Linked DNA regions of Prochlorococcus marinus subsp. marinus str. CCMP1375. The protein of the gene in region 1 binds, or shares a complex with, the protein of each later gene. Links are inferred from orthologs where the notes say so. Each region holds a gene or a part of one and is shown in the gene's direction. Other genes may lie near its edges.

Region 1 (6,500 bases):
GGAATGCTTCCACACAATGCTCTTGGCAGACAACTTTTTAGAAAGTTGAAGGTTTATAAGGGCTCTGAGCATCCTCATTCGGCTCAAAACCCTCAGGTTCTTAGTATTACTACCAACGAATTAGTTAAATGAATAGTTCTTCCAAGAATGCTGTTGTCTATTGGGGCACTGGCCGACGAAAAACTTCTGTAGCTCGAGTCAGATTAATTCCAGGCACTGGAAAAATCACAATTAACGGACGACCAGGAGATCATTATTTGAATTTTAATCCTGCATATCTTTCTGCTGTAAAAGCCCCATTGCATACACTTGGATTAGGAGAAGCATATGATGTTTTAGTCAACGTCTATGGTGGCGGTCTTACTGGGCAGTCTGATGCAATTAAGCAAGGAGCTGCTAGGGCTTTATGTGAACTATCTGTAGATAATCGCAAACCTTTAAAAACAGAGGGTCATCTTAGTAGAGACCCTAGGGCTAAAGAAAGGCGTAAATATGGATTAAAGAAAGCGCGTAAAGCACCTCAGTTCTCTAAACGCTAAAAACTTCTTTTTCATCCCCTGTACTCTCACACTATTTTTAGTAATGCCCAAAAAAGATATACACCCTAATTGGTATCCAGATGCAAAGGTTATTTGCAATGGAGAGGTCGTTATGACTACTGGCTCGACTCAACCTGAGATTCATGTTGATGTTTGGAGTGGAAATCATCCATTCTTTACCGGCACTCAAAAAATTCTTGATACTGAAGGTAGGGTGGATCGCTTTATGCGTAAATATGGCATGGCTAATCCCGATGAAGATAGCACTAAGAATACAAAGTCATCTAAAAAAGAAACTTCTGAGGATTCATCATCAAAGGGGTCCTAATTAATTTATTTACAAACATTTTGAGTTGATGTGGTATGGACACTTCAACCTTGAAAGCAAGATTAGAGACAGCAAGTGCAACTTTTAACAACTTGGAATTGCAATTAGCCGATCCTGATGTTGCATCAGACCCAAAAAAACTAGAAACAATTGCCAGAGAGAGAGCAAGATTAGAGCCTTTGGTTTTAGATTATAAAGAACTTCAAGCGATAGATTTGGAGTACAAAGAAGCAAAAGAGTTACTTCGTCAAAGTAAATCAGATAAAGAGATGGAGGCATTAGCCCAAGAAGAGTTAATCAGATTGGAAGAGCTTGAGAAAGATTTAGTTAATCGATTGACTTTAGCCCTTTTGCCTAAAGACCCAAGAGATGAAAGAAGTGTAATGCTTGAGATTAGAGCTGGTGCTGGAGGGGATGAAGCCTGTATTTGGGCAGGTGATTTGGCAAGAATGTATGAGAGATATGGTCTCAAAGTAGGTTGGGTCGTAAAGGCTATGAGTGCAACTGAGGCTGACTTGGGTGGGTTTCGTGAATTGATTATCTCTGTCAAAGGGAAAGCAGTCTTTAGCCAACTTAAATTCGAAGCTGGTGTGCATAGGGTGCAGAGAGTTCCTGCTACAGAATCACAAGGGAGAGTTCATACTTCTACTGCAACAGTGGCAGTAATGCCCGAGGCAGATCCAGTAGAAGTTAAATTAGAACCAACTGATTTAGAAATAAGTACTGCTAGATCTGGAGGAGCTGGTGGACAGAACGTAAATAAAGTAGAGACAGCTGTTGATTTACTGCATAAGCCAACAGGGATAAGAGTTTTCTGTACACAGGAACGTTCTCAATTGCAAAATAGAGAAAGAGCCTTGGAGATACTTAGAGCTAAATTATTAGAGAGGGAAATTGAAGAGGCTAATGCTAAAGAGCGTTCTGCAAGATTAGCCCAAGTCGGAACTGGTGATAGGAGTGAAAAAATTCGTACATACAATTACAAGGACAATCGTACTACTGATCATCGCTTAGGTGTAAATTTTCCATTAGAGACAGTGCTAGAAGGGGAATTGGATGATTTGATAGGTGCTTGTATTGCCGAAGAACAAAGATTGAAAATGGAAAAGTTGGGCAATCAATCAGAAGAGTAATTTTTACGTTGTATTCCTCCATCCTATTACGTATTTACTCCACTCTTTATACAGTCCCGAGTCGATTTGTTTAGTTGCTTCAAATGATAGTGTCCCAAATGGCTTATGAGGCTGTCTTTTTAATGGCATGTTTGCCTCTTTAGGCGTTTGATCACCTTTTTTTATGTTGCATGACAGGCATGCTGTAGTAACGTTTTCCCATGAATCTTTGCCTCCTCTGCTTCTAGGAAGAACATGGTCAATTGATAATTTTTCTCCAGCATATCCACAATATTGGCAGCAATAATTGTCTCTTTGAATGAGATTCTTCCTATTAAGCGCAACTTCTCTATATGGAATTTTAATGAAATATCGCAGTCTTATAACAGTTGGCAGATTTATATTATTTCTAATGGGATGGTTTGAATCTTCTTCTAAACTTTCAGCCTTCCCTTTCATCATCAGCACTGTAGCCCTCCGCCAAGTGGTGATGTTCAGAGGCTCATAAGATGCATTTAATACTAGAACCTGGCTCATTCTGCCAGCTGGTTAATTTTGAATCATCATACTTGTATTGAAGGAAAGTTGCTTTTATCTTGGCTACCACTTCTATGCCTTTAAATAAAATTGATCCACGCCAGAGAGCTTGGGTAGAGGTGTCCCCAGATGCAATAAAGGCAAATACTCTTGCCATTAGAAGTTTATTAGATGAACAGTGCTTGTTGATGGCAGTTGTTAAAGCAGATGGTTATGGGCATGGTTCTGAAACTGTTGCCGAAGCTGCTTTGGCTGGTGGTGCTACTAATTTAGGAGTGGCAACATTGCAGGAAGCATTGGAGCTAAGAAAGGCAGGGATTGTTTGTCCGATACTTGTTCTTGGCAATTTAATTAATCCCGAAGATTTAGATGCTTGCATTCATTGGGATTTAATGCCCACATTAAGCAGTGCTAGAGAGGCCTTATTGTGCAATCAAATTGCTGAATCTCACGACAAAGAGTTTTGTGTCCATATAAAAGTTGATACAGGCATGACAAGGCTGGGATGCGATTTAAGGCTTGCCTCAGAGCTGATTCAACTTGTTGACAACCTTAAAAATCTTTCTCTTCGAGGAATTTATAGTCATCTTGCTTTGGCTGATGTAGAAGCAAATGGTCAAGCAAATTCATTTACTAGCAAACAGAAAGAAAAATTTGAAACACTTTTGTCAAGCGTGATGCCAAGAGGAAAGCCTCTTTACAGGCATCTAGCTAATTCAGCAGGAACTCTTAGAGACAAAGGACTACATTTTGATATGGTTCGAGTTGGCTTGGCTTTGTATGGTTATAGCCCTTTAAAAGATTTAAGGAATAATTTCTCTTTGCAGCCTGCTTTGGCTGTTAGAGCAAAAGTTACTCTTTTGAGAGATGTTCCTTCTGACACAGGAGTTAGTTATGGCCATACTTTTATAACGCAGCGCCCTAGTAGACTTGCAGTTGTGGGAATTGGATATGCTGATGGTATAAGTCGTGCGTTATCTGGGAAAATGTCTGTATTAATTGATGGAAAGTTTTATCCACAAGTGGGTTCAATAACGATGGATCAACTTGTTATAGATATCACTGAAAGTCCTCAAATACAAATAGGATCAGTTGTTACTCTACTTGGGGTTGATGGAGATTCAGCGATAACACCATATGATTGGAGCGAAATAAGTGGATCTATTCCTTGGGAGATTTTGTGTAGTTTTAAATACCGGCTGCCCAGAGTGGTAATTTGATATTTCTGAAGGAATCAGCATGATTTCTTTATTTATGAATCTTGGCTTGATAAGGTATTGATATTGCTGGAGAGGTGGCTGAGTGGTTGAAAGCGGCTCCCTGCTAAGGAGTTACAGGAGGCAACTCCTGTCGAGGGTTCGAATCCCTCCCTCTCCGCTCTATGTCAACTCAACAAATATTCGTTGAGTTGATCTAATAAATTGATAGAAAGATCATGTTCTTGAACTAATTTATTAGCAATTTTTGAATAATTAGAGTAACTATTACTCCTTTAAAAAAAACTAGCCATAGCAAACCGTAATCACTTAGGCCAAGCTTTTTTTGATACCAAGAAATGAATTGTTTATGCTTTTCAATTAAAATCATTTAAAGGATATTCAAAGTTGTAGCTGATCGAAAAAAATTGCCCGAGAAAGTGTTTAAACCTTCTCGGGCAATTTTTTCGATCAACAATTAATGATACTAACCAGCTGCCCAAACTCCTCTAACGATAGGCATTATTGTATCTAGATGAAGCGTGCCACACAGTAACCAGGCAAATACTGCTCCACCGCAACCACCTAGCCAGAATCCACTGGTAAAATCTGCCCAGCCAGATCTCGTAAATAAATCTGCTGGTGGATTGTTAATAGTGCAGTCCGAGGGTTGGATATTAGGTGCCTTGCCTGGGGCATTATATAAAACCAATAAAGCTGTAAGTATGTGAACTGCTCCAATGGTTCCTAATAATCCAGCGGTAAGAGCATAATCTGTATTTCTTAACGGCCCAGTCATTGCATAAGGACCGTAAAGTAAATATCCAAAAGCCGCGCCTACTTCTAGGCCACGAAAATTTGGAGAAAGTCCACCCCTATAAAAGGGAAGATTATTTAGGAATGCTTTTGTAAAATATCCACTGTTAACAGGTGTCGACAAATTACCAACGCATGGATCAGAGACTGGTGTTACAGCCCACTGATCGACAATTCCTATGTCTCCAGGGCGAACTGAGCTGTCAACGTATTTTTCGTTGAATTTGACAGGTTCAGATGACTTTAAAAAAGGGTCTTGGAATTCAGTCATGGGCGTATAAAGAACTTTGTTGACTTAAGGGAAACAAAATGTGTTTCAGTCGGTTGCTGTGATGTACCGACCAATGAGCACAATAAAGACTGCTGGTGTCACAAGCCCTATAAGAGGGACGAAGACAGCAGGAAGCCAGGTCGCGGCAAACTCGCTAGACATTGGAAATACCAAAAGTTCCACCATTACTGTATAGAGTTAACGTGTAATAGAAACGTAAAGACCCCATTGGTGACATAAAAGTTCAATCCAATACGAATCAATGACACATCTATCACTTCTAAATCGATGAATCAATTTTTCGCTGCAGGTGCTGCCTTGCTGATTACTATAACGCTTTTGGGATTTGGCCGAAAGCCAAAAAGACTTCTTGCGACTAAGTTCTCGGGGTATCGTTATGTAAACCATATGTCTTTGGTTTACCGCTCAGAGCCAGCTCATATAGAAAAAATTAAGATGCATTCGGATTTCTTTGATTTTCAGCCTCCAAAAACTGCAAAAGAAAAATCCAACCTTAGAAAATATATGAAAGGATTGATTTGCTCTGGGTCAGAAGAAAGATTGCTGGCTATGGAAATAGCTGATAAATGGCGAGATTTGTCAGTTCTTCCGATATTAAAATTAGGTTTGAGAGATGTTGATAGTCGTGTAGTGGCAAAAGCAGCAAGTGCAATTGCTAGATTTAAAGGTCATAGTCAGAACACTAAAAATATAAAGTTAGTTCGTCATCCTCTTAATGTTTCTCGAATGCGATAAATAGGGCGACCTTGGCTTTCATGGTATGTACGTATTTGCAATTCACCTAGAAGCCCAAAACAAAAAAGTTGTACACCAGCGACACCAAGAATTAATGAAAATGTTAAAAGGGGACGATTGCCAATATCTTCTCCTAATATTTTCATTATTAACAAGTAAAAGCTTGTTAGTAAGCTACTTAATATTGCAATTATCCCTCCAAAACCAAAAATATACATTGGTCTAGTTAGAAATCTGTTTAAGAACCAAATAGTCAATAAATCCATCATGACTCTAAAAGTCCTATCAATTCCATATTTACTTTTGCCAAATCTGCGTGCTCTGTGATTAACTTTTATCTCAGTTATTCTTCCACCTTCAATATTGGCAAGTACAGGTAAAAAACGATGAAGCTCTCCATATAATTTCATATCAGAAAGCACTTCACGTCGATAGGCTTTTAAAGAACAACCGTAATCATTAAGAATAACACCTGTTACTTTCCCGATAAGTTTATTTGCAATTTTAGAAGGAAATTTTCTAGTAATTATTGAATCTTTCCTATCGTACCTCCATCCACTAACCAAATCAAAACCATCTCTTAATTTATCTATAAGTAATGGTATGTCTGCAGGATCATTTTGAAGATCACCATCAAGGCTAACTATTATTTCTCCATTGGATATGTCGAAACCTGCTGCCATTGCAGCAGTTTGACCATAATTCTTCCTAAGTAAGATGCATATTAACTCTGGGATCTCTTTACTTAGCTTTGATAAGACTTCAGCACTTTTATCAGAAGAACCATCGTTAACTAAAATCAGTTCAAATTTCTCTTGAGTTGGTCTCATTGAATTTAATACTTCTTGCACAAGTTGAGGAAGACTTTCTTCCTCATTGAAGATAGGAATAACAATAGATATATCTATTTGATTGATCATTAAAGAATAATTTTGGATGTTTTGA
Region 2 (6,473 bases), 1.2 Mb from region 1 along the record:
CAAACTCAACCTGATCACCGATGTCTGGATCAACACCAGTAAAGGTATCGCGGTAAAGAGTCCTTGCAGCATGCCACCAGTGCCCAAATAGGTAGAGCAATCCAAAGCATGCATGAGCATATGTGAACCAAGCTCTTGGTGAACTTCTAAATACACCATCGGACTTGTAACGCTCACGATCAAACTTGAAGGACTCACCAAGTTGAGCCTTACGTGCTAGACGCTTGACAACAACTGGGTCAGAGAAAGTCTGTCCACTTAACTCACCACCATAAACCGTTGCAGTAATACCAGTTTGCTCAAACGAGTATTTGGCTTCTGCGCGGCGGAAAGGAATGTCAGCACGAACATTGCCATCTTTGTCTTCAAGGATTACAGGGAAGTTCTCGAAGAAGTTAGGCATTCTTCTTACTTCAAGGTCATTTCCTTCTTTATCTTTGAAGGAAACATGCCCTTGCCAGCCAGTGGGGACACCGTCGCCATTAACTAAGGCACCTGCTCTGAACAGACCTCCTTTTGCAGGGCTATTACCTACATAGTCATAGAAGGCTAGCTTTTCTGGAATAGCTGAATAAGCTTCTTCCTTGCTTGCACCATCTGCTATAGAAGCTTCAACTCTTCTATTGATTTCATTTTGGAAGTAATTGGAATCCCATTGATATCGGGTTGGACCAAACAACTCAATTGGAGTTGTTGCTGATCCATACCACATAGTTCCTGAGACTACAAAAGATACAAAGAGAACTGCTGCTAAAGCACTAGCAAGTACACCTTCAAGACTTCCCATCCTGAGGTTCCTATAAAGCCTTTCTCCAGGCCTATTGGTGATATGGAAAATTCCACCAATTATTCCTATAAGACCTGCCCCAATATGGTTGGCGACTATGCCGCCTGCACTAAAGGGATTAAATCCTGATGCGCCCCAAACCGGGCTTACTTTCTCGACATGTCCAGTAAGACCGTACGGGTCAGAGACCCACATTCCTACTGAAGAAAGTGATACACCAAAACCAAAACAAGCAAGTCCTGCAAGTAATAGGTGGATTCCAAAAATTCTTGGAAGGTCTAAAGCTGGTTCCCCAGTTCTAGAGTCTTCCCAGAGTTCAAGATCCCAGTAGGTCCAATGCCAGATAGCTGCCAGCATTAACAGACCACTGAAGATGATATGACCTGCTGCGACGCCTTCAAAAGTTGAATAAGGAAGAGCTTTTCCCCAGAACCCTAATGAATCAAAGTCGAATGAACCGACACCGCCAGTCAGGTCCCAACCATTCCAACTACTTGTAACCCCTAAGCGGGCCATAAAAGGCATGACATACATGCCTTGGCGCCACATAGGGTTCAAGACTGGATCGCTAGGATCGAATATGGCCAATTCATATAGGGCCATGGAGCCGGCCCAGCCGGCTAGCAAAGCTGTGTGCATGAGGTGCACGGCCAGAAGTCGGCCAGGGTCGTTAATTACGACTGAGTGCACCCGATACCAGGGCAATCCCATGGGTAAGATTTCGAGTAACGAAGCTGCTTATTATGCAGCTAGACCCGATGATCGTAAAGGTTCTTCTATCGAGAAGGGGCAGGTTGTGCTCAGCTGCAACGACTGTTGATATTCCAGCAACATTGAAAAATGAATTTAGAACCGAAAGAAAATCAGTGAAAATGTTCTTTTTGCCAGTTATTTAGGGACATTTGGCTGTTTGACAAGTCAAAATTGAATTGCAACTTTGTTGTTTTTCGAACTATGCCAATTATTCGTTTCGTTAGAGAAGGAAGAGATGTTAAGTGTCAATTTGGAGAAAATCTTCGAGAAGTTGCTTTGAGGGAAGGTCTGGAACTTTATGGATTCAAAGGAAAATTGGGAAATTGTGGAGGGTATGGTCAATGCATTACTTGTTATGTTTCTGTAGCAGAAGGGCAACAAGATTCTTTGTCACCTATTACGGACATTGAGCAAACCAAGCTGAGAGGTCGTCCAGGTAATTGGAGACTCGCTTGTCAGGCGGTTGTCAAAACTTCTGCAATTGTCCTCACTAAGCCACAGTCTCCGCCAGCTAACGTTGAATCATTGATGGATGAAGCTTTGTCTAAGGATTTACCAAAATAATTCCTGGTTTTTTGCAATTAAGCTTATGAATATTTTGATTGTTTCTCGTTACAACATCTAATTCTTCAAGCTCTTTGCAAATGAGTTGGCTGTTATCCCTTTATAGTCTGAATTAATTCCTAGCTTTTTAGCGGCTTTTTGAGTTCATGGAAACCACAAATTTCGGTTTTATTATCAGCTTGCTCTTTGTTGGCATCCCAACGATTTTCCTGGTAGGTCTATATATCTCCACCAGTGATGGAGAAAAATCAAGTTTCTTCTCTGATTCCAGTAAAGGAAAGCTTGGGCCAAAAAGTTAAGTAACTACTTAGCTGAAAATCAGAACCTAAGAGATTTAAAGACTTTTTCAATTGTTGAGTCTTTAGTTCTTTAAAGTTTTTTTTATGGCTGGAAATTCTGAAATTAAGCCTTGGGTTCTTAGAAAAACTGTCTTGCCTCAAAATGCAGATCATGCAGGTGTTATGTGGCATGGATCTTATTTAATGTGGTTGGAAGAGGCCAGGATTAATGCACTATCTAAAGTTGGCTTAGCTTATAGCGATTTATCAAATCAAGGATTTGAAATGCCAGTTGTGGATTTACAAATAAAATATATGCGCTCACTTTTGCATGGTGAAGAGGTTTTGCTTAAAAGTTGGATTTTCCAAGGCAAAGGTCCTCGATGGAGATGGAAAACAGATTTTTTTAATAATTCAGGAGAGATCGCTGCTTTGGCTAATGTTGATTTGGTATTAATTCAACGTGATAATTCAGGCGATCGTCTATTGAGGGAAGGGCCAGAGCAACTTTCCAAAGCACTTAGGGATTTGCAACGGGGACCATCTAAAAATTAAATGTCTTTTGAAAGATTTTTTTCAGCAGAAGAAATTTTAATTTGGAGAAAGCAAGAGTTGTCTAAAGGAGGCCGAGCAGTAGATCTTGATTGGTTATTAGATATCGGAGGAGGATTGGGTTGGAGTACTTTGCAAGAATTGAAAATTTTTCAAAGCTCTTTTCATAAGCTTGATTTATCACTTGAAGAACTCTCATTGATTTGGATGAGACATTTAAGTGATCAAATTCCTTTACAGCATCTAGTAGGTAAATGTCCTTGGAGAGACTTTGAGCTGAAAGTCAATTCTTCAGCTTTGATACCTCGCCAAGAAACTGAAATATTGATAGATATAGCTTTGAAAAAGGTAGACGCAGGATTAATGAAATATGGGAGATGGGCTGATTTAGGTACCGGTTCTGGAGCATTAGCAGTTGCATTGGCAAGAGCTTTGCCTTTATGGGAAGGTCATGCAGCTGATTGCTGCAATGATGCCTTAGCTTTAGCAGAATCAAACATAAATACCTTAACTGAAAATGCCAATGTTTCTTTGCATTTAGGAGATTGGTGGGAGCCTCTAAAACCTTGGTGGGGAAATTTTGATTTAGTTGTTGCTAATCCGCCTTATATTCCTAAGACTCATTTAAGTGAACTTGATCCTGTTGTTCGTGATCATGAACCAATTTTGGCGCTTAGTGGCGGGGATGATGGAATGGATTCATGCCGTAAAGTAATCAAAGGTGCAATGAAAGGCCTTCGTTCGGGTGGGTGGTTGCTGTTAGAACACAATTTTGATCAAAGTGAACAGGCATTAAATCTTATGGTTGACTCTGGCTTTTTGGAAGTTGATTTTGAAAATGATTTGGAAGGAGTAAGACGTTTTGGATTAGCTCTTCGCCCTTAAAGACAGTTTATTCCCTCAATCAATTATGAATTTCCCGTTTTGCGAATCTAAGGAGCTACTGCAATATCTTGACAAAGGATCTCCAGTTTTAATCCCTACAGATACTTTGCCAGCATTAGCTACTTTCCCTAAGAATGCAATTGAATTATGGAACATTAAGAAGCGGCCAAAAAGTAAGCCTTTGATTTTAATGGGCTCAACAACAGACCAATTACTAAAATATGTTTTGCCAGTTGCAATAAAAGACGCAATCAGAATGTGTTCTTCTTATTGGCCAGGAGCTTTAACAATTGTTTTACCTGCTTCAGGAGAAATAGTGCAATCACTTAATCCAAGTGGAGATTCAATTGGTATTCGAATACCTGCATGCGAAGTGTCTATGGATTTCCTTAATAAGAGTGGGCCACTTGCCACTACTAGCGCAAATTTATCTGGTCAAGAAACATTAATTGATCCTTATGAACTTTCTCAATGCTTCCCAAAATTGCCTCTTTTGAGCCCTGTCCCTTGGCCCACATCGTCTGGACTGGCAAGCACCTTAATAAAATGGAAATCACCAGGGAAGTGGCAGTTATTAAGAAGAGGTGCTGTTATACCTAAAGAGCTTTATTAAGAATGACTTGGCTTTTGATTCTAATTTTGATTCTTCAATCTGGATTCCATTGGATTTTAAAGCCAACAATATTTGTTGGAACTTATTTACTGGAATTCAGGAGCTTAGGTTTAATAAGTATATTTTTAATTTTATGGTTCTTTTCAGGAAGGGGATTTACGAAAGAAACTTATGAAGATTGAATTGATTCAAGAAAGGTTTAGATGCCGGCTAACAGATTTGAACTGATGACCTTCGCTTTACAAAAGCGCTGCTCTACCGCTGAGCTAAGCCGGCACTCATTATTAAATAGACTAGAGGAATGTTTGGCCTTTTCCAAACTTTTTTATTTTACTAGCAAAGCAGATTGGGTTTAGTTCTTCGTTGCAGGGACTAAATGTAATTTGTATAGATGAGTTTTATCAGGAAACGGCTTTTGCAGAATTATCTGCTGAAGACTGTTCTTTTATTTTTATTTCTCCAGAAAGAGTTCTTTTAATTGGAAGATTGGCAACTAATGCAGTCATTCTATCTTCAGTTTCAAGACTCACTGCACCTTCTTCAAAATCTATTTCTACATATTTAGCTACAACGCTAAGAATTTCTTCTCTCATTTGTTCCAAGAGATCTGGACTTAAATCAGTTCTGTCATGAGCGAGTACTAATTGCAGCCTTTCTCGAGCTTTTGCAGCACTCGCAGGCTGTCTGCCCATCAATTTGTTTAGAATGTCTCGAAGTGTCATTTCAGTTAAAAAATCTTTGTTTGCATCAGTCGGCGGAATTTGTCTGCTATTCCAGAACCTTCTTGAGAAGGGTCAATAAGAGGGATCTCTTCCCCTCGAAGACGCCCTGCGATATTTGAATAGCATCTAGCTGCAGGTGATTGACTCCCACTGAGAGTTAGAGGCTCTCCTCTGTTAGTACTAACTATTACTTGCTCATCTTCAAGAACTAGGCCTAATAAAGGTAGAGCTAGAATATCTGTCACATCTTCAATTGATAGCATTTCTTGGCTTTCCATCATTTTTGGTCGCACCCTATTCAAAACCAGTTGGACAGGTTTGATCCCATGTGTATTTAGGAGTCCAATTACCCGATCAGCATCTCTTACTGCAGACACCTCAGGGTTAGTAACAATAATGGCTTCTTTAGATGCGGCTACTGCATTCCTAAATCCATCTTCTACACCAGCAGGACAATCTATTAATACATATTCAAATTGCTTGGTAAGCATATCAACTATTTTTTTCATATCTTCTGGCTTAAGCCAATCAAGCATCCTTGGATTGCCAGCCGGTAACAGGGATAGGTTTGGCTCTTGTTTATGCTTTACCAAGGCTTGATCAAGGCGACAAGTCTCTTCTAGAACTTCTTGAGCTGTATAAACAATACGATTCTCTAAACCTAATAAAAGATCTAGATTACGTAAGCCAAAATCAGCATCAAGAACAGCAGTAGGGGAGCCTTTTCTGGCTAAAGAAATCCCTAGATTTGCTGTGAGAGTAGTCTTGCCGACACCCCCCTTGCCTGAGCAGATAAGTATCACTCGCGTAACTGACGTCACTGACCTCTTCGAAGTTGAACAATTTTAAGTGCATTCTCTCTAATAACAATGTCTAAAATTAAAATTATCAATTTAGATTGAAAGGAAAAATTTTTTTTCTAGATATAACTGGGTTTTTCTTTATGAAATGAAAAATGTTCAGGTGGTTCTTGCTGGTTTAATGACAATTACTTCCTCTTGGATAGTTGCCTCTTCTGCTAAACCTAACTCTGGTTTTTCTTTAGGACCTCTTGCAATTTTGTTTGCAATCCTTAATTGAACAGGCCTAAGCTGAAGAGCAGTTATTTTGGCTTGATTATTTCCATATTTGCCTGCATGCGCTATTCCTAGAAGCCTTCCCCAGATCATTACATTCCCACCAGCTAAAACTGTTGCGCCTGGATTCACATCTCCGAGAATTAAAATATCTTCATCAGCTTCCAATACTTCTCCAGACCTTAGAGTCCCTTTATGAAATAACAATGCTGCGTTTACTTTGCTTTCTGAGAGATCTTTAAA

Evidence for each region.
Region 2: the proteins of prfA (region 1) and prmC are in contact, whole or in part, in a crystal structure (PDB 2B3T), measured with the Escherichia coli proteins. The link is inferred for Prochlorococcus marinus subsp. marinus str. CCMP1375 from one-to-one orthologs.

The regions. Positions count from the first base shown.
Region 1 is NC_005042.1:1,543,817-1,550,316, reverse strand. The notes cover bases 20-2,951. They hold prfA (peptide chain release factor 1), read left to right. Parts: upstream 20-902; coding sequence 903-2,000; downstream 2,001-2,951. Other genes in these bases: alr (alanine racemase), read left to right, coding at 2,576-2,951; PRO_RS08245 (HNH endonuclease), read right to left, coding at 2,004-2,516; rpmE (50S ribosomal protein L31), read left to right, coding at 583-867; rpsI (30S ribosomal protein S9), read left to right, coding at 129-539; rplM (50S ribosomal protein L13), read left to right, coding at 20-132. Also shown: more of rplM, read left to right, coding at 1-19; more of alr, read left to right, coding at 2,952-3,736; PRO_RS08230 (photosystem I reaction center protein subunit XI), read right to left, coding at 4,200-4,799; PRO_RS08225 (photosystem I reaction center subunit VIII), read right to left, coding at 4,845-4,961; PRO_RS08220 (hypothetical protein), read left to right, coding at 5,088-5,555; PRO_RS08215 (glycosyltransferase), read right to left, coding at 5,525-6,475. UniProt on the Escherichia coli protein: Peptide chain release factor 1 directs the termination of translation in response to the peptide chain termination codons UAG and UAA.
Region 2 is NC_005042.1:340,443-346,915, forward strand. Bases 1,974-4,878 are described here. They hold prmC (peptide chain release factor N(5)-glutamine methyltransferase), read left to right. Parts: upstream 1,974-2,937; coding sequence 2,938-3,819; downstream 3,820-4,878. Other genes in these bases: PRO_RS01800 (2Fe-2S iron-sulfur cluster-binding protein), read left to right, coding at 1,974-2,104; psbM (photosystem II reaction center protein PsbM), read left to right, coding at 2,251-2,403; PRO_RS01810 (acyl-CoA thioesterase), read left to right, coding at 2,488-2,937; PRO_RS01820 (L-threonylcarbamoyladenylate synthase), read left to right, coding at 3,845-4,432; minE (cell division topological specificity factor MinE), read right to left, coding at 4,834-4,878. Outside these bases: psbB (photosystem II chlorophyll-binding protein CP47), read right to left, coding at 1-1,498; more of PRO_RS01800, read left to right, coding at 1,742-1,973; more of minE, read right to left, coding at 4,879-5,154; septum site-determining protein MinD, read right to left, coding at 5,160-5,975; septum site-determining protein MinC, read right to left, coding at 6,114-6,473. UniProt on the Escherichia coli protein: Methylates the class 1 translation termination release factors RF1/PrfA and RF2/PrfB on the glutamine residue of the universally conserved GGQ motif, i.e. on 'Gln-235' in RF1 and on 'Gln-252' in RF2.